DNA from 2 places in the Variovorax cryoconiti genome. Region 1 is predicted to be linked to the other one. Evidence: riboswitches for the same ligand, from Rfam matches in the RefSeq annotation. Region 1 holds a riboswitch; the other holds the start of a gene.
The links. Region 1 has a riboswitch for glycine ahead of gcvT (glycine cleavage system aminomethyltransferase GcvT). Riboswitches for the same ligand answer to the same signal wherever they lie in the genome.
Positions count from the first base shown of each region.

Region 2: another riboswitch for glycine. It lies ahead of ACSFA2_RS12635 (FAD-dependent oxidoreductase); the one in region 1 lies ahead of gcvT (glycine cleavage system aminomethyltransferase GcvT).

Region 1 covers NZ_JBPJZI010000014.1:28,695-37,381, reverse strand. The annotation lists gene gcvP (aminomethyl-transferring glycine dehydrogenase) at 1-1,939, opposite strand, end outside; gene gcvH (glycine cleavage system protein GcvH) at 1,977-2,348, opposite strand; gene gcvT (glycine cleavage system aminomethyltransferase GcvT) at 2,379-3,560, opposite strand; glycine riboswitch at 3,610-3,731, opposite strand; glycine riboswitch at 3,744-3,832, opposite strand; gene ACSFA2_RS23970 (hypothetical protein) at 3,854-4,393, opposite strand; gene ACSFA2_RS23965 (TRAP transporter large permease) at 4,485-5,762, opposite strand; gene ACSFA2_RS23960 (TRAP transporter small permease) at 5,848-6,342, opposite strand; gene ACSFA2_RS23955 (TRAP transporter substrate-binding protein) at 6,428-7,399, opposite strand; gene mog (molybdopterin adenylyltransferase) at 7,534-8,127, opposite strand; gene yjgA (ribosome biogenesis factor YjgA) at 8,124-8,687, opposite strand, start outside.
Region 2 covers NZ_JBPJZI010000004.1:169,483-178,169, reverse strand. The annotation lists gene ACSFA2_RS12640 (FIST signal transduction protein) at 1-333, shown strand, start outside; gene ACSFA2_RS12635 (FAD-dependent oxidoreductase) at 330-1,556, opposite strand; glycine riboswitch at 1,638-1,745, opposite strand; gene ACSFA2_RS12630 (helix-turn-helix domain-containing protein) at 1,908-2,675, opposite strand; gene ACSFA2_RS12625 (hypothetical protein) at 2,804-3,688, shown strand; gene ACSFA2_RS12620 (MFS transporter) at 3,685-5,622, shown strand; gene ACSFA2_RS12615 (phosphatase PAP2 family protein) at 5,622-6,290, shown strand; gene ACSFA2_RS12610 (YiaA/YiaB family inner membrane protein) at 6,419-6,904, shown strand; gene ACSFA2_RS12605 (hypothetical protein) at 6,940-7,377, shown strand; gene ACSFA2_RS12600 (DUF2145 domain-containing protein) at 7,455-8,267, shown strand; gene ACSFA2_RS12595 (serine endopeptidase) at 8,286-8,687, shown strand, end outside.

The DNA of each region.
Region 1 (8,687 bases):
TTTCGCAGGCACGCTTCAGGTCGTCGAGGTCGACGTTGCCCTGTGCGTCGCAGGCGGTCACGACCACCTGCATGCCGGCCATCTGGGCGCTCGCCGGGTTGGTGCCGTGCGCCGACGAGGGAATCAGGCAGATGTTGCGCTGGCCTTCGCCCTGAGCCACGTGGAAGGCCTTGATCGCCAGCAGCCCGGCGTATTCGCCCTGCGAGCCGGCGTTGGGCTGCAGGCTGATGCCGGCGTAGCCCGTGGCTTCGCAGAGCCAGTCGCGCAGCTGCTGGTCGAGCTCGGCGTAGCCCTGCAACTGGTCGGCCGGCGCGAAGGGGTGGATGTTCGCGAACTCGGGCCAGGTGATCGGGATCATCTCGCTGGTCGCGTTGAGCTTCATGGTGCAGCTGCCCAGCGGGATCATGCTGCGGTCGAGCGCCAGGTCCTTGTCGGAGAGGCTGCGGATGTAGCGCAGCATCGCCGTCTCGCTCTTGTGCGTGTTGAACACCGGGTGCGTGAGGAACGCCGAGGTGCGGCGCAGGTCGTCCGGAATGCGCACCGGGGCGGTGTCGGCCAGTTCCTCGAAGCGCGGCATCGGCGTGCCGGTGGGCACGAACAGCGCCCACAGCGTCTCGATGTCGGCGCGCGTCGTCGTCTCGTCGAGCGAGATGCCCAGGTGCTGCTGCAGCCGATGGCGCAGGTTGACGCCGGCCGCGTTCGCGTGCGCGAGGATGGCGGCGGTGTCGTCGCCAGTCTTCACGGTCAGCGAATCGAAGGCGGTGGTGTTGACCAGCTCGCGGTCCATCTGCTCGAGGCCCGCGGCCAGGATGCCGGTGAGCGCCGCCACCCGCTGCGCAATGCGCGTGAGGCCGGCGGGGCCGTGGTACACGGCGTACATGCTCGCGACGACGGCCGGCAGCACCTGCGCCGTGCAGATGTTCGATGTGGCTTTCTCGCGGCGGATGTGTTGTTCGCGCGTCTGCAGCGCGAGGCGGTAGGCCGGCGAACCGTGCACGTCGACGCTCACGCCGACCAGGCGACCCGGCAGCGAGCGCTTGAACGCGTCGCGGCAGGCCAGGTAGGCGGCGTGCGGGCCGCCGTTGCACATCGGCATGCCGAAGCGCTGCGTGGTGCCGCAGACGATGTCGGCGTCCCACTCTCCGGGGGGCGCCAGCAGCGTCAACGCCAGCAGGTCGGCCGCCACGCACAGCGCGGCGTCGCAGGCATGCGCATGGCCGGCCAGCGGACGCAGGTCGTGCACCTGGCCGGTGGTGCCGGGGTACTGCGCCAGCACACCGAAGAAGTCGCCGCTGGTCATGAGGTGCGGCAGCGTTTCGGACGCAGTGCTCACCTTGATCTCGATGCCCAGGGGGGCCGCGCGCGTGCGCAGGACTTCGATGGTCTGCGGGTGGCAGTCGCCGGCCACCAGGAAGATGTTGCTTTTGCTTTTCACGCTGCGCTTGGCCAGCGTCATCGCCTCGGCCGCGGCCGTCGCTTCGTCGAGCATCGACGCATTGGCGATCGCCATGCCGGTCAGGTCGCAGACCATGGTCTGGAAGTTGACCAGCGCTTCCATGCGGCCCTGCGAGATCTCCGCCTGGTAGGGCGTGTAGGCCGTGTACCAGGCCGGGTTCTCGAGGATGTTGCGCAGGATCACGCCGGGCGTGTGGGTGCCGTAGTAGCCCTGGCCGATGAAGTTGCGCGCCACCTTGTTCTTCGCCGCCATCGCCTTCAGCTCGGCCAGCGCGTCGGCCTCGCTCACCGGGGCGGGAAGCTGCATCGGCCGCGTGCGGCGGATGGCCGGCGGCACGATGCCGTCGATCAGTTCCTCGCGCGTGGCCGAACCGATGACCGGCAGCATGCGTGCCTCGTCGGCCGGCTCGATGCCGATGTGACGGGCGATGAACTCGTCGGCGTTCTCGAGTTCGCGCAGGGTGGGGAAGGATGGCGTCGGCATGGGCATGAAGCGATGGGGCGAAGAGGAAAGGCGGGGATCAGCTCTCGGCTGCGAACTTGTCGTAGTCGGCGGCTTCGAGCAGGGCGTCGAGCTGGGCGGGCTCGCTCAGCTTGACCTTGAAGAACCAGCCGGCCGCCAGCGGGTCGCTGTTGGCCAGCGAGGGGTCGGCGCGCAGGGCTTCGTTGACTTCGGTGATCTCGCCCGAGACGGGCATGAAGACATCGGCGGCGGCCTTGACCGATTCGACGACGCCGGCGACTTCGCCCTGCGCGAAGGTCTTGCCGACGTCAGGCAGATCGACGAACACGACGTCGCCGAGCGCGTCCTGCGCATGCACGGTGATGCCGACGATCGCGGTGTCGCCAGCGGCCTGGACCCACTCGTGGTCCTTGGTGAATTTGGTGCTCATGGGGGCTCCTGATAAGGGGTGAAAAAGAAATCAGCCTCGGTAGTATCGGGTCGGCACGAAGGGCAGGGTGGTGACCTCCATCGGCACCGGCTTGCCGCGCACGATGGCCTGCAGGCGCGTGCCGGGCGCAGCGAAGGCGGTGGCCACGTAGCCCATGGCGATCGGCCGGTCGGCGGTTGGCCCGAGCAGGCCGCTGGTGACCTGGCCGATGGCGACACCTTCGAAGGACTCCAGCGGCGTCCCGTCGCGCACCGGGATGCGTTCCAGCGCGACCAGGCCGACTCGGCGGCGCTTGAGCGTGTCATGGTCGGCGATGCCGGCCGCACCCGATGCCGCGGCCGCCAGCTGGGCCAGCACCTTGTCGGCCCCCGGGAAACCGCCCGCGCGCGCGCCGCCGGTGCGCCGCACCTTCTGGATCGCCCAGTTGAGCGAGGCCTCGACCGGCGTGGTCGTTTCGTCGATGTCGTGACCATAGAGGCAGAGCCCGGCTTCCAGCCGCAGCGAGTTGCGCGCGCCCAGGCCGATGGGCTGCACCTCGGGCTGCGCCAGCAGCAGGCGGGCCAGCGCCTCGGCGTCGCCGGCCTTCACCGAGATCTCGAAGCCGTCTTCGCCGGTGTAGCCGCTGCGGGTGACGAAAGCGGAGATCTTCACGTCATCGCCGCCGATCTGCACCGCGCCGCCCGTCATGAAGACGAAGCGCTCGACGCCCGGCGACAGGCGGGCCAGTGTGGCGGCGGCCTGCGGCCCTTGCAGCGCGAGCAGCGCGTGGTCGGGCATCGGCTGCACGTCGCAGCGCGCGCCGATTTTCTGCTGGATGTGGGCGATGTCGGCCACCTTGCAGGCGCCGTTCACGATCACAAAGAGCGACCCGTGGCCTTCGTTGAAGAACATCAGGTCGTCGAGGATGCCGCCCGCGTCGTTCAGCAGCAGGCCGTAGCGCTGCTTGCCGGGCGCCAGGTCGACCACGTCGACCGGCATCAGCGTCTCGAACGCGGCAGCGGCGCCGGGGCCGACCAGGCGCAGCTGGCCCATGTGCGAGATGTCGAACAGGCCAGCGGCCGTGCGGGTGTGCTTGTGCTCGGCCATCAGGCCGGCGGGGTACTGCACCGGCATGCTGTAGCCGGCGAAGGGCACCATGCGGGCGCCGAGTTCGACGTGCAGGGCGTGCAGCGGGGTCTTCTGGAGCTGAAGCGAATCGTCGGAAGCAGCCATGGGCGCTCTCCAAAACAGGGGCAGACGAAATCCACGACGCAAGTCATGGGCCACCCCTGCTGTCCGCTCTACCTGAGAGATTCGCCCCGCCTTTTCAGAGGCTTAGGGTTTGCTCCTTCGGTGGGCCGGCGTGTCGCGATGGACGACCGACCTCTCTCCAGCAAGGAAACGCCCGGATGAACGGGCGCCTCGTCAGTCCTTGGTACCTGAGCGTTCGGATGGGTTCCTGCGCCTTCGGCGGCCCGTTGCGGGCGCTCTCCTGACCCGGGCGAGTGTAGTGGATCGGCGCGGGCTCAGTGCACCGTTTCGGCTGGCAACAACTTGGCGATGCGGTCCTGGATGGCGTCGGCACGCTCGTCGCCGGCCGCCTGTCGGATCTCGGAGAGCATCGTGTCGGCCACCGTCAGCATGGACGCGCGGTCGCGCGCCTCGCGCAGCGTGTCGCGCAAGACCTGCGCCATCGCCGGGTCGCGCCGCGCGAACATGCGCTCGCACAGGTCGAACAGGAACATGCGGGTGGTGGCGAGCGACGGCTTGCCGTCGAAAGGGTCGGCCGATGCGGTGTCGGGCGCAGCGGCTGCCGACGACTCGGGCACATCCGCCACGACGACGGCTGGCGCGTCGAAGCGCGCATCCGGCGCATGCAGGTAGCCCTCGTGCAACAGGTGGCGCGCCACGCGGAGCGCCTCGTCGCGGTCGCTGAAGAGCGGCACGAAGTCGGTCACCGAGCGCTGGCCGTCGGCCATCAGCAGCACGGCGCGCTCACGCTGCGTCAGCGTGCGGCGGCCGGGGCGCAATTCGTCGCGGGCCTTGTCGGTCTTGCTGAAGAACATCGGATGCCTGGCAGAGGATGGGCTCGCCAGCATCGGGGCAGGGCGTGACAGCGGCATGAAGGCCGCTGTCACGCCCGTGCGCAGGCGTGCGCTATTTTGCGTAGACCAGGTCGCGCAGCGTGAGCGAGATCGCCGGGAAGTAGGTGATCAGCATCAGGCAGCCGAGCACCACCAGCACGAAGGGGATCAGGTCCTTCACGATGCGGTCCAGGGATATTCGCGCCACGGTGCAGGCCGCGAACAGGTTCACGCCGAAGGGCGGCGTGATCATGCCGAGCGCCAGGTTGACCACCATGATCAGCCCGAAATGCACCGGGTCGATGCCGAAGTGCATCGCCACCGGCGCCAGGATCGGCGCCAGCACGATGATGGCCGCGCTGGTCTCGATGAACATGCCGATGATGAACAGCGCCGCGTTCACGCCCAGCAGGAACATGGCGGGCGACTGCAGCACCTCTTGGAGCCAGCGGCCGATGGCGTCGGGCACGCCGGCGCGGGTGATCAGGAAGGCGAACAGGCCGGCGTTGGCGATGATGAACATGATCACCGCCGACGACAGCACCGACTTGCGCAGGATCACGAACAGGTCGGTGACCTTGATCTCGCGGTAGATCACCATGCCGACGACCAGCGCATAGAACACCGCCACCGCCGACGCCTCGGTCGGCGTGAAGACGCCGCCGTAGATGCCGCCGAGGATGATCACCGGCATCAGCAGCGCCCAGCCGGCCTGCCACAGCGCGCGGCCGAAGGGCATGCGACCGTCGCCGTCGTTCTTGCCCCAGCCTTTGAACTTGCAGTAGACCCACACGAAGAGCATCAACGCCAGGCTGATCAGGATGCCCGGGCCAAAGCCCGCGATGAACAGCTCGCCGATCGACACCTCGGCGCTCACGCCATACAGGATCATCGGGATCGACGGCGGGATGATCACGCCCAGCTCTGCGCTCGTGGCCTGCAGCGCGGCGGCGTACGAGGTCGGGTAGCCGTGCTTGATCAGCGCCGGGATCAGGATCGCGCCGATGGCGAAGGTGGTGGCCACCGACGAGCCCGACACCGCCGCGAAGATCATGCAGGTGAGCACGCAGGTCATCGGCAAGCCGCCCTGCACGCCGCCCACGATGCTCTTGGCGAACTCCACCAGGCGGCGCGAGATGCCGCCGGTTTCCATCAGGTTGCCGGCCAGGATGAAGAAGGGAATGGCGGCCAGCGGAAACTTGTTGATCGAGTTGAAGATCTCCTTGGCGGAGATCAGCATGTTGGCGCCATTGACCTGGATGCCGACAATCGATGCGAGACCGATCGAGACCGCCACCGACACCGACAGCGCGAAACACAGCACCATCGTGCCGACCATCATGGGCGTCATGATGTCACCCCCACGCTCGGCATTTCATGTCCTCGCTGCCCCCCGAGGGGGCCGTTCGCTTGCTCGGGGCGGCCCGGCGCGGCGCTCATTGCGCGGTCTCCAGCTCAAGCCGCTTCGGATCGAGGAAATTGCCGGCGATGCCGAACAGGGAAAACACGGCGCCCACCGGCAGCGCCAGGTAGGCCCAGACCATCGACAGGCTCTCCAGGCCGGCCATCGACTGCACGCGGCCACGCATCGCGTAGTCCCAGCCGTACCAGAGGATCACCAGCATCAGCACCAGCGCGGCGATGCTCACGACGGCGTCGAGCACGCGGCGAAAGCGCGGCGGGCTCCAGCGGTAGAGCACGTCGACGCTCACCATCGCGCCCTGGCGGAAGGCCATGGGAATGCCCAGGAACACCATCCAGATCAGGCTGACCCGGATGAGGATCTCGCTCCACTCGGCGGGCTGCTCGAGCACGAAGCGCGTGACGATCTGGAACACGCCGAGCGAGGAGGCAACCACCAGCATCAGGCAGGCGAGCACCATGGACGCGCCGGTTGTCCAGCGCTCCAGACCAAGGAATTTATCTTTCATCTCTACGCCGTTCTCAAAAACAAAAAGCCCGCCGAAAGCTGCGGCGGGCCCCGGTGCCATCCCGCGCGGGACGGCGGCCCGGGCATCACTTCACGTCGCGGATCTTGTCGAGGTTGGCCTTGCCGAACTGCTTCTCGAAGTCGGCGTTGACCGGCGCCAGCATGGCGACGAACTTCGCCTTGTCGACGTTCTCGATCACGGTCATGCCTTGCGCGCGCAGTTCCTTCACGCCGTTGGCGTCGTCCTGGTCGACGCGGTCGCGGTTGGCTTTCACGGCCACCTTCGCGGCTTCGAGGAAGGCCGTCTTGTCGGCGGCGCTGAGCCTGTCGAAGCTGGCCTTGTTCATCACGAAGATGCAGGGCGAATACACGTGGCCGGTCAGCGACAGGTGCTTTTGCACCTGCGAGAACTTGGCCGACATGATCACCGGCAGCGGGTTCTCCTGGCCGTCGACCGTGCCCTGCTGCAGCGCGGTGAAGACTTCCGGGAAGGCCATCGGCGTCGTGATGATGCCCAGGCCCTTGTACGCCGCGATGTGCACCGGGTTCTCCATGGTGCGCATCTTCAGGCCCTTCAAGTCTTCCGGCGCCTTCACGTCGCGCTTGCTGTTGGTCATGTGGCGGAAGCCGTTCTCGCCCCAGGCCAGTGCCTTGAAGCCCTTGGCGTCGAACTTGGCGAGCAGGTCCTGGCCGATCGGGCCGTCGAGCACCGCGCGGGCGTGCGCCTTGTCGCGGAACAGGAAGGGCACATCGAGGATCTTCGTCTCAGGCACGAAGTTGGGGACGGGGCCGGTCGACGAGAAGGCCAGCTCTTGCGTGCCGAGCTGAACTGCCTCGATGGATTCGCGTTCGCCGCCGAGTGCGCCGTTGTAGAAGGTCTCGACCTTGTAGCGGCCGCCGGTGCGGGTCGCGACTTCCTTGGCGAAGGTGTCGATGGCGACGCCCTGGTGCGAGTTCTGCGCGGTCGAAATGCTGATCTTCATGGTGGTCTGCGCGAACGCGGCGCAGGCCAGGCCCATTCCCAGAACCAGGCCAGCGGCCAGTCGGTTCAACTTCATGCGGTGTCTCCTGTTTTGAAAAAGACTGCGCGCGGGACATGCCGGCGCGCAGGCAGGCCGCGACTATGCCGCACTCTGCTGCAGTGCAGCGTCGGGATTTCCACGGGGAGCGCGCCGTGTTAAGGCGCGTCGGCTCAGGCGCGGGCCGGGCGGATCGCCGACTTCGGCCGGAAGGCCTTGCAGACGGTGTCGTCGGTCTCGAGGTACGGCCCGCCGATGAGGTCGATGCAGTAGGGTACGGCCGCGAAGATGCCCGGCACGGCTTGCGAGCCGTCGGCGTTCTTCAGGCCTTCGAGCGTCTCGGCGATGGCCTTGGGCTGGCCCGGCAGGTTGAGGATCAGCGCGCGGTCGCGAATCACCGCGACCTGGCGCGACAGGATGGCGGTGGGCACGAAGCGCAGGCTGATCTGCCGCATCTGCTCGCCGAAGCCCGGCATCTCCTTGTGCGCCACGGCCAGCGTCGCTTCGGGCGTGACGTCGCGCAGGGCGGGGCCGGTGCCGCCGGTGGTCAGCACCAGCGAGCAGCCGGCGTCGACCAGTTCGATCAGCGTGGCGCTGATGCCGGCCTGCTCGTCGGGGATCAGCCGCGCCTCGAAGTCGATCGGGTTGCGCAGGGCGCGCGTCAGCCAGTCCTTCAATGCTGGCAGGCCCTTGTCTTCGTACACGCCGGTGGAGGCGCGGTCGCTGACCGAGACGATGCCGATGCGGACCGGGTCCGGAGTGCTCATGCGTCGCGCTCCCGCGATTCCTCGCTGGCCTCGGCCGCACGGTCGCTGCCTGCATGGGCGGCCAGTTGCGCGCGCACCAGCTGGAACACCTCGCGGTAGGCCTTGGCCTGGCGCGGCGCTTCGCCGGGCTTGCCGGCCTTGATGTCCTTGCGGGCCTGGCGCACCAGGGCGCGCAGCTGTTGGCTGTCGGTGTCGGGATGGGTCTCGATCCAGCCGCCGAGCGCGTCGTCGTCGGCGATGAGCCGGTCGCGCCAGCGCTCGGCCTCGTGCAGCATGGCGGTTTCCTCGGCGGGTCCGCTGTGCTGCTCGTCGAGCGCGCTGCGCACGGCATCGAGCACCTGGGGGTCGAGTGCGCGCATCAGCTTGCCGATGAACTGCATCTGGCGGCGCTTGCCTTCGAAATTCGTGATACGGCGCGCCTCGACGATGGCGTCGGCCAGCTTCTCGCCGAGCGGCAACTGGTCGAACAGGCCGGCGCGCAGACCGAGCAGGTCTTCACCGAGCTTTTGCAGCTCGGCGCTTTCGCGCTTGAGGTCGGTCTTGCTGGCGTCGTCGGTGCC
Region 2 (8,687 bases), on a different contig from region 1:
CGCAACGCGCAGGCCGCGCGGGCCGACCTGATGCGCATCTGCGCCGAGATCCGCGAGGAACTCGAGCCCGAGGAGCAGACGCTGGCGACCGCACGCGCGGTGGCCGCCGGCGAAGCCGAGGCGGCGCCGCATCCGGCGCGCCGGGTGGCCGGTGCGGTGTATGTCAGCTGCTCGGGCCGGGGCGGGCCGCACTTCGGCGCCCCCAATGCCGAGATGCAGATCGTGCGGCATGCGCTGGGCGACGTGCCGCTCGTCGGCTTCTTCGCGGCCGGCGAGATCGCCCGCCACCACGTGTACGGCTACACCGGCGTGCTGACCGTCTTCGTCGCCTAGCCCTTCGCGAAGGCAAATTCGACCTCGGGCGACATCCCGCTGACGATGCGGGCGATCGACTTGCCGGCGCCGCAGGCGTGGATCCAGCCGGGTGCGCCCGGTGCGACGTTCAGGAACAGGTTGCGCATGCGGGTGCGGCCGATCAGCGGCAGGCCGCTGGCACTGCGTGCATAGGGGGTGGTGGTCAGCACCGCGCCGCGCGTATCGACCAGGCCGGGGAGCAAGGTCTCGACCCGCGCGAGCATGCGCGCCAGCCGCACGTCGTCGCGCAGCGCGGCAGCGGCGCTCCCGGCCCGCACCGTCGTCCATACCCGCAGGCGGTCGCCGTCCGGCGTCGTGACGCGCTGCAGGCGCAGCCGGCTGCCCAGGTCCTGCAGCATGACCTGCGGGGCCCGTGCCGGGTTCTTCAGCGGCAGCAGCACCGAATGCTCGTGGACCAGCCGCAGCCGCAGCGGCACGCCCAGTTCCTGCGCCAGCGGTGCGCTGCCGCTGCCCAGCGCCATCACATAAGCGTCGGCCCGCAGCGTGGTGCGTTCGTCGTCGGCGTTGCGCAGTTCCACGTGGTCGATCCGGCCCTCGCGCGCATGCAACCGGGTCACCGTGTGGTTCATGAGGAAGTGAACCCCGGCGGCACGGCACATGAAGATGGCGCTGCCGACGAAACCGGCGGCGTCGGACGACGTGCCTTCGCGCGTGAAGGCGGCACCGGCGAGTTGGCCGCGCAGGGGTTCGAGTGAGGGCTCGATGCGCAGGGCCTCGTCCGCCGAAAGCAGGTGCAGCACACAGCCCAGCGCATGGAGGCGCGGCACGCTGCGCGCGAATTGCGCGAAGGCCTCGGCGTCGGTGTAGATCCGCATCCAGCCTGCGCCTTGCGGCGACTGCGTCACGCCCGCCTCGCGACCCAGCGCACGCACGCTTTCACGGCTGTAGGCGCCCAGGCGCGCCAGGTGTTCCATGCGTTCCGTGGGCCGATGGGCAGTGCCGGTCAGGTAGCCGGTCCAGCCATGCACGCGGTTGCGCACGCGCTCGAACGCGGAGCGCCACAAGGTGCCGGGACGTTGGGCGGGCAGGGGGCCGGCAGGCGTGGGCGTGTCGACCAGGCCCCGGACCTTGGCCGCGGGCGTGCCGTGGCGGTCGATCACGGTCACCTCGTGGCCGAGTTGCTGGAGGTAGTAGGCCGACGCGACGCCAAGCAGCCCGCCGCCCAGAACAATCACGCGCATGGTCCAAATCCTTGTGGGATGGCACAAACGGCGGATGCACGACAAGCCATGTGGCCGCTGGTCGCATCCGGGGTTCGGGTTGCCGCTCCCTCTGTCCTTGGTACCTGAGAGATTCGCCCGCAGCGACGTGCGGCGGGGTTGCTCCTTCGGTGCATCGCGCCAGGGCGATGGCTCTCCAGACGGCTAGATCAATAGACGCAGTCATCGAACCGGCAATGCGGTTCACCTCGGCGTTCATGGGAGTTTGCGCGTACGGTGGGGTGGGAACACCCGCTCTCCTGCAGGCCTAGAGTTTACCCTTGTTGACAATTTGGCGCGACTGGCCATTCGGCCTATGGTCGGGTGTTGTTTTCAGGGTTCTCGACCCGTCTTGGCGGGTTTGGCGTCGCTGCGGCGCAAGCGGGTGAAGGCCTCGAACTCCCAGTTGCGCATGCCCAGCAGCAGGGTGTAGCCCTCGCGGTCGTTGGGCGATAGCTTCTGATCGGTCTGATGCTGCTGCGCGAAATCCTGCGCCACCCGCTGCAGCCGCTCGAGGAAGGACGGCGCCAGCGCCCGGCTGATCGAGCCGTGCACCAGCAGCAGGCCCTCGGCCGGGCCGTCGAAGCCACCGCGGTAGTAGTCGAGCACCACGTTCTCGCGAAAGAAGTCCATCACCGGGCCGTGCGGCCGCCAGCGGAAGGTCTTGGCCAGCTTGAGCCGGTAGCGGTTGAGCGGTCGCAGCTCGATGATGCCGATGCGATCGAGCTGCACCAGGCAGGTGATGCACTCGGCCTCGGTGATGCGGTAGGCCGCCACGATCTGCTCCAGCGTCCACTGGCTCAGCACGTTGATCGCCACCAGCAGCAGCTTCTTGTCGCGCACCACCGCCTTCTCCTGCTCCTGCGTCAACTCGCGCAGCAGCGGCTGGGCGTCGGCCACGCGGCGGGCCAGTTCGGCGAAGTCGATCTTGAGCGCCCGGCAGATCGCGTCGACCCGGCTGAGTGGCATGTCGCCCTTGGCAAGCATCCGCTTGACGCTGGATTCGGCCATGCCCAGACCGCGCGCCAGGTCGGCGTAGGTCATGCGGGCGCTTTTGAGTTCGTTCTTCACGGCCTGGACGAGGTCGACGGTGGTGCTCATGGGAAACGGGTCCTTGGTACTGATTTTCGATACCGGTCGGCTTGGATTGACAGACCGTATCGATTTTCGATGCCAAATTGTGCCGGTGGCAACTAGATTCCGCTCCCACCGCACCACCGGAGTCCCCCATGAACCGATCCAAGCGCTTTCCGACCTGGCCGCTGTTCCAACGCCTGGCGCCGCAGCTCCCGCCGCTGGAGGGGCGTGAGCGCGCGCTGCTCTGGCTCGTCGCGGCCTTCGTGCTGATCGCCTGCTTGGGGCCGGCCGTGCCGGACCCCTCAGCGGCAGGTGCCGGTTTTGCGGATGCGCGCGCCTGGCGCGGCCTGCCTTTCGCGATGGACGTGCTGAGCAACCTGCCCTTCGCGGCCTTCGGCCTCTGGGGCCTGTGGCGGCTGCGGCGCTTCGACACCCTGCACGAGCGCCTGCGCTCGACCGCCGCGCTGGACTGCGCCTGGCTGTTCTTCGCGGGCTTGATCTTCACCGCGGCCGGTTCGGTCTTCTATCACCTGCAACCCGACGCGCTGCGGCTCGCGGCCGACCGCGCCGGCATGGCGATCGCCTTCGCCGGCATCCTCGGCCTGGCGGTGTGCGAGCGGGTGAGCCTGCGCGCCGGCTGGCCGGCCGCCTGCGTCGCCTTCGCAGGCGGTCTGATGGCAGTGACGGTCTACCACGAGCGTGGCGATGTGCTGCCATGGGCCGTGGTCCAGTTCGGCGGCATGGCGCTGGTGCTGGGGCTCGCCCTGCTGCGGCCGGTGCCGGGCGCGATGGGCCTCAGGCTCGGTGCGGTCATCTTCTTCTATGCCGTGGCCAAAGTCCTTGAGCTGGGCGATCACTGGATCTTCGAGGCGACCGGGCAGGTCGTCTCGGGCCACACGCTCAAGCACCTGGTCGCGGCCTGCGCGGCCTGGCCGGTGTTGCAGGCGGTCGACGGGCTGACCTGCCGGGCCCTGCGGCACAATCCACGCGCCACTGCCATGACGGTCCGAGGAGCCCCGACAGGGACATTCGAATGACAACACCCGCCGCTGCTGCTTCGACCGACGTCCACGCGAACCAGTTCGCCCTGCTGGGCCAGCGGCGCTTCGCCCCCTTCTTCTGGACGCAGTTCGCCGGCGCGGCCAACGACAACCTCTTCAAGTTTGCCTTCACCGTGATGGTGACCTACCAGCTCCAGCTGAGCTGGATGCCGCCGGCCATGGCGGGCCTGGCGATCGGCGCACTGTTCATCCTGCCCTTCCTGCTGTTCTCGGCCACCGCCGGGCAGCTGACCGACAAGTTCGACAAGACGAAGATGATTCGCGTCGTCAAGAACCTCGAGATCGCCATCATGGCGATCGCTGCCTGGGGTTTCGTGCGGGCCGATGCGGTGGTGCTGCTGGGCTGCGTGTTCCTCATGGGGCTGCATTCCACGCTGTTCGGCCCGGTCAAGTTCGCCTACCTGCCGCAGGTGCTCGACGCGCGCGAGCTCACCGGCGGCAACGGCATGGTCGAGATGGGCACCTTCGTCGCCATCCTGCTCGGGCAGGTGGCCGGTGGCCTGCTGGTGGCGCTGCCGGGCGTCGGCCACACGACGGTGGCAGCGGCGTGCGTGGGGCTGGCGCTGGTGGGGCGCGGCGTGGCGCAGGCGATTCCCCCGGCGCCCGCCACCGACCCGGGCCTGGTCATCAACTGGAACCCCTTCAGCGAAACCTGGCGCAACCTCACGCTGGCGCACGGCAACATCGTGGTGTTCCGCTCGCTGCTGGGCATCTCGTGGATGTGGTTCTTCGGCGCCGTCTTCCTGAGCCAGTTCCCGAGCTTCGCCAAGGAGGTGCTGCACGGCAACGAGCAGGTCGCCTCGCTGCTCTTGGTGGTGTTCTCGATCGGCATCGGCATCGGGTCGCTGCTGTGCGAAACATTGAGCCGCCGCCAGGTCGAGATCGGCCTGGTGCCGCTCGGCGCCATCGGCATGAGCGTGTTCGCGATCGATCTGTACTTCGCCTCGCGCGGCCTGCCCGCGGTGCCGGAGATGGGCCTGGGCGCGTTCGTGGCGCAGGCGGCGCACTGGCGCGTGATGGCCGACCTCGGCCTGCTGTCGCTCTTCGCCGGGCTCTACAGCGTGCCGATGTACGCGCTGATCCAGCTGCGCAGCCAGCCGACGCACCGCGCCCGCATCATCGCGGCGAACAACATCCTCAACGCGCTCTTCATGATCGCCAGCTCGGTCATCGCCGGCGCGTTGCTCAAGGCCGGCTTCACCATCCCGCAGATATTCCTGTTCACCGGCATCGCCAACGCGGTGGTGGCCTTCTACATCTTCATGCTGGTGCCGGAATACCTGCTGCGCTTCGTGTCCTGGCTGCTGTCGCACTTCATCTACCGCTTCCGCATCCGCGGCGACGAGCACATCCCGACCGAGGGCGCGGCGGTGCTGGTGTGCAACCACGTGAGCTTCATCGACGCGGTGCTGCTGATGGCGGCCAGCCCGCGGCCGATCCGCTTCATCATGGACCACCGCATCTTCCGCGTGCCGGTGCTGGGCGGGCTCTTCAGGCTGGCCAAGGCGATCCCGATCGCGCCGCAGAAGGACGACCCCGTTGCCTACGAGCGCGCCTTTGCGCAGGCGGTCGACGTGCTGCGCGAGGGCGACCTGCTTGCCATCTTCCCCGAGGGCGCCATCACCCGCGACGGCACGCTGCAGCCCTTCAAGGGCGGCGTGATGAAGATCCTCGCGGCTGCGCGTGAAGAGGGCATCGACCCGCCCGTGATCCCGATGGCGCTCACCAACCTGTGGGGCTCCTTCTTCAGCCGCATCGAGCGGCGCGACGGCCAGAACGTCGCGATGGTGCGGCCCTTCCGCCGCGGGCTGTTCAGCCGCGTGGGTCTGCATGTCGGCCCCGCCGTGCCCGGGCCCGAGGTGCAGCCCGAGTCGCTTCAGTCGCGCGTGAGCGGGCTCCTCGCCAATTGATGGCGGGGCTGCGCGACGCTTTCTGGGGCGCTCTCGGCGCGGTGCCGCCGGCGTACTGGCACGCCTTCACCTGGCTGGGCGACAGCGGCCTGCTGCTGCCGGCGTCGGTGCTGATCGTGCTGCTGCTGTGGCTGTCGCCCGGTGGCGGACGCTGGACCGCCTTCAGCTGGAGCCTGGCCTTCGGTGTCGGCGGCGCGCTGATCGTGGCGTCGAAGCTGGCCTTCATGGGTTGGGGCCTCGGCAGCGCGCGTTTCAACTTCACCGGGTTCAGCGGCCACACGGCGATCAGCACCAGCGTGTGGTCGGTGGCCCTCTGGATGGTCGCGGCGCGGCGGTCGCCCGCCGTGCGCCGCGTGGCGGTGGCGGCCGGCTGGGCCCTGGGCGCGGCCATCGGCGCCTCGCGCCTGGCGATCTTCGCGCACTCGGTGTCGGAAGTGGCGGCGGGCCTGCTGCTGGGCATCGCGATCTGCCTCGCGTTCCTGTGGCTGGTGCGCCGCCAGCCGGCACCCCGGGCGCCCTGGCCGGTGATGCTGCTCGGGCTGTTGCTGCCGCTGGCGTTCCAGACGCCGGGCGCGCCGGCGCCCACGCAGGACCTGCTCGAAGCCATCGCCGTCCGGCTGGCCGGCATCGAGCGCCCCTACACCCGGGACGACCTCCAGCGGATGTGAGTTCTGCCGCATCGGTATCGAAATTCGGTACCGGTGGCGTTGCATAGGAGGTCTGGTGCATTGATATGCGCCTTTTCGGCAAGCTGAGGTCGATCATCCGATCACCTTCACAACGCCGCGAGGCTCTCATGCAAAACCTTCCCGCCACCGTCTCCCTTCAGCGCGATACGCGGGCCTGGCAGTTCCAGGTCTGGACCTCCTTCGGCATCGCCGTGTCGCTCTGCGCCATCGGCCTGGGCTGGCTGCCCGGGGCGGCGCTCGACCGCGCCTTCATGGTGATGGGCTACGTGTTCTGCCTGTCGGCGGCGTTCGTGCTGGCGAAGTTCGTGCGCGACAACCAGCACGGCGCGTCCCGCTCCGCCGGCGACACGCCGATGTGGAAGCTGGTGGTGTGGGGCGGCTTCCTCACGGCCATGGCGCTGACCGGCTGGGGCCTGCTGCGCATGGAGATCCACGAGACCTACAAGGCCTTCCTTGGCGTGAGCTGGCTGTTCCTCATCAGCGCAGCGTTCACCCTGGCCAAGACGCTGCGCGACCGCCACGAGGCCGACCTGGCCGAGGCCCGCCTGCAAGGCCGCCGCGAAGCGCGAGCCGCCGACAGCGCCGCGGAATGACGCGCGACATCCCCCTCTTTCCCAGGAGCACTCCCATGAAGAAGATGTTTGTCGTTTCCCTGCTGGCCGCCTGCACCGTGTTCTCGGCGCAGGCGCAGAGCGAAGCCTCTGCCGCCCTGTCGCTGCTGCCGGTGGCGTCGGTGGTCGGCACCGCCTCGGTGGCGGGCGCCACCGCCAGTGCCGTGGTGGCCGTGCCGGTCGCCCTGTCGGTGGGCGGCGCGGCGCTCACGGTGGTGGCGGTCGAGGCCTCGGCCGAGGGCACGGTCTACCTGCTGGCGCGCGCGTCGGACGGCGCCCGCGCCAGTGTTCACCTCGCCGGCGCTGCCGCGCAGGGCAGCGCGATCGCGGTCGGCACCGTCGTCACGGTGGGCGTGATCGGCAGCGGTGTCGTGCTGTCGGCCGCGGGCGAGATGATCGCCTTCATTCCCAACACCATCGGCCGCGCGCTGCTGCACAACGAGAGGCTGATGTGAACCCGCGCGCACCCACCAACTTCGGCCGGTACGACGACTTCGGGCGCCCGGTGAAGGCGGCGCGCTGGCCCTGGCGCATGCGGATGGCGCTGCGCACCGCGCTGCTCGTGGCGGCGGTCGTGCTGGCCGGGCTGTTCCTCTTCCCGACCGAATCGCACGCGGGCCGCTCGTGCGAGCCGGCGCGTCCGACGGCGCAGCAGGTGCAGCAGGGCCTGACCTTGGCCGAACGCACGGCGCAGGCGCTGGACGCCAGCGGCGCGCGCGTGGTGCTGCTGGCGCGCGCCGGGCAGGATCTCGGCAAGTACGGGCTGCGCTGGTCGCATGTCGGCATCGCCTACAAAACCGACGCCGGCCCGTGGCGCGTGGCGCACAAGCTCAACCAGTGCGGCACCGCCGTGGCCGGTCTCTATCGCCAGGGCCTGGGCGAGTTCTTCCTCGACGACCCGTGGCGCTACGAGGCGGCGTGGTCGGTGCCCACACCGGCCGTGCAGGCGCAACTGTCCGCGCTGCTGGGCGTGGCCCCGGTCGATGGCATCGGGCGCCTGCACACGCCGGCCTACAGCCTGGTGAGCTATGCCTGGGCCGACAGGTACCAGCAGTCGAACCAGTGGGTGATCGAGACGCTGGCGCTGGCCATGGCGCCGTCGACCATCACCGACCGCGGCCAGGCGCAGGCGTGGCTGCGCTTGAAGGGCTACACGCCGACCACGCTCAAGCTCGGCCCGCTCACGCGGCTGGGCGGCCGCATGAGCAAGGCCAACGTCGCGTTCGACGACCATCCGAACGACAAGCGCTTTTCCGACCGCATCGAGACCGTCACGGCCGATTCGGTGTTCGCCTGGCTGCAGCGCAGCGGGCTGGGTGCGGCGCCGGTCACACTCGGGCTGTAGATCAACGAGGAGGAATTCATGAGCAAATCTCTGCGACTTTCGGAGAAATGGTTTCGACGCGGGCTGTGGCTGGTGGCGGTGGTGTTCGCCAGCTTCCTGATCGGGCTCGGCGGCACGCTGGTGGGCGACCTGCCGCAGGTCGAACGGGCCCTGCAACTCGACGACTTCATCGACCGCGCGGCGGCGGAGCCCTTGCGCGCCGGCGTGCGCGAAGCCGAGCGCACCGAACGCCAGGCCGCCCGCGAGCTGGAGCAGGCCGAACTGAAGCTGTCGGTCGCCCAGCAGGCCAGCCACACGGCCCGCGAGACCTTCGGCAACTGGGTCGCGACGCGCCGTGCCACCGCCCAGCCCGACCAGGACGCCGAACTCATCGCGCGGACCCGTGCGCTCGACGGACTGAAGGCGAAGGAGGACGAGGCG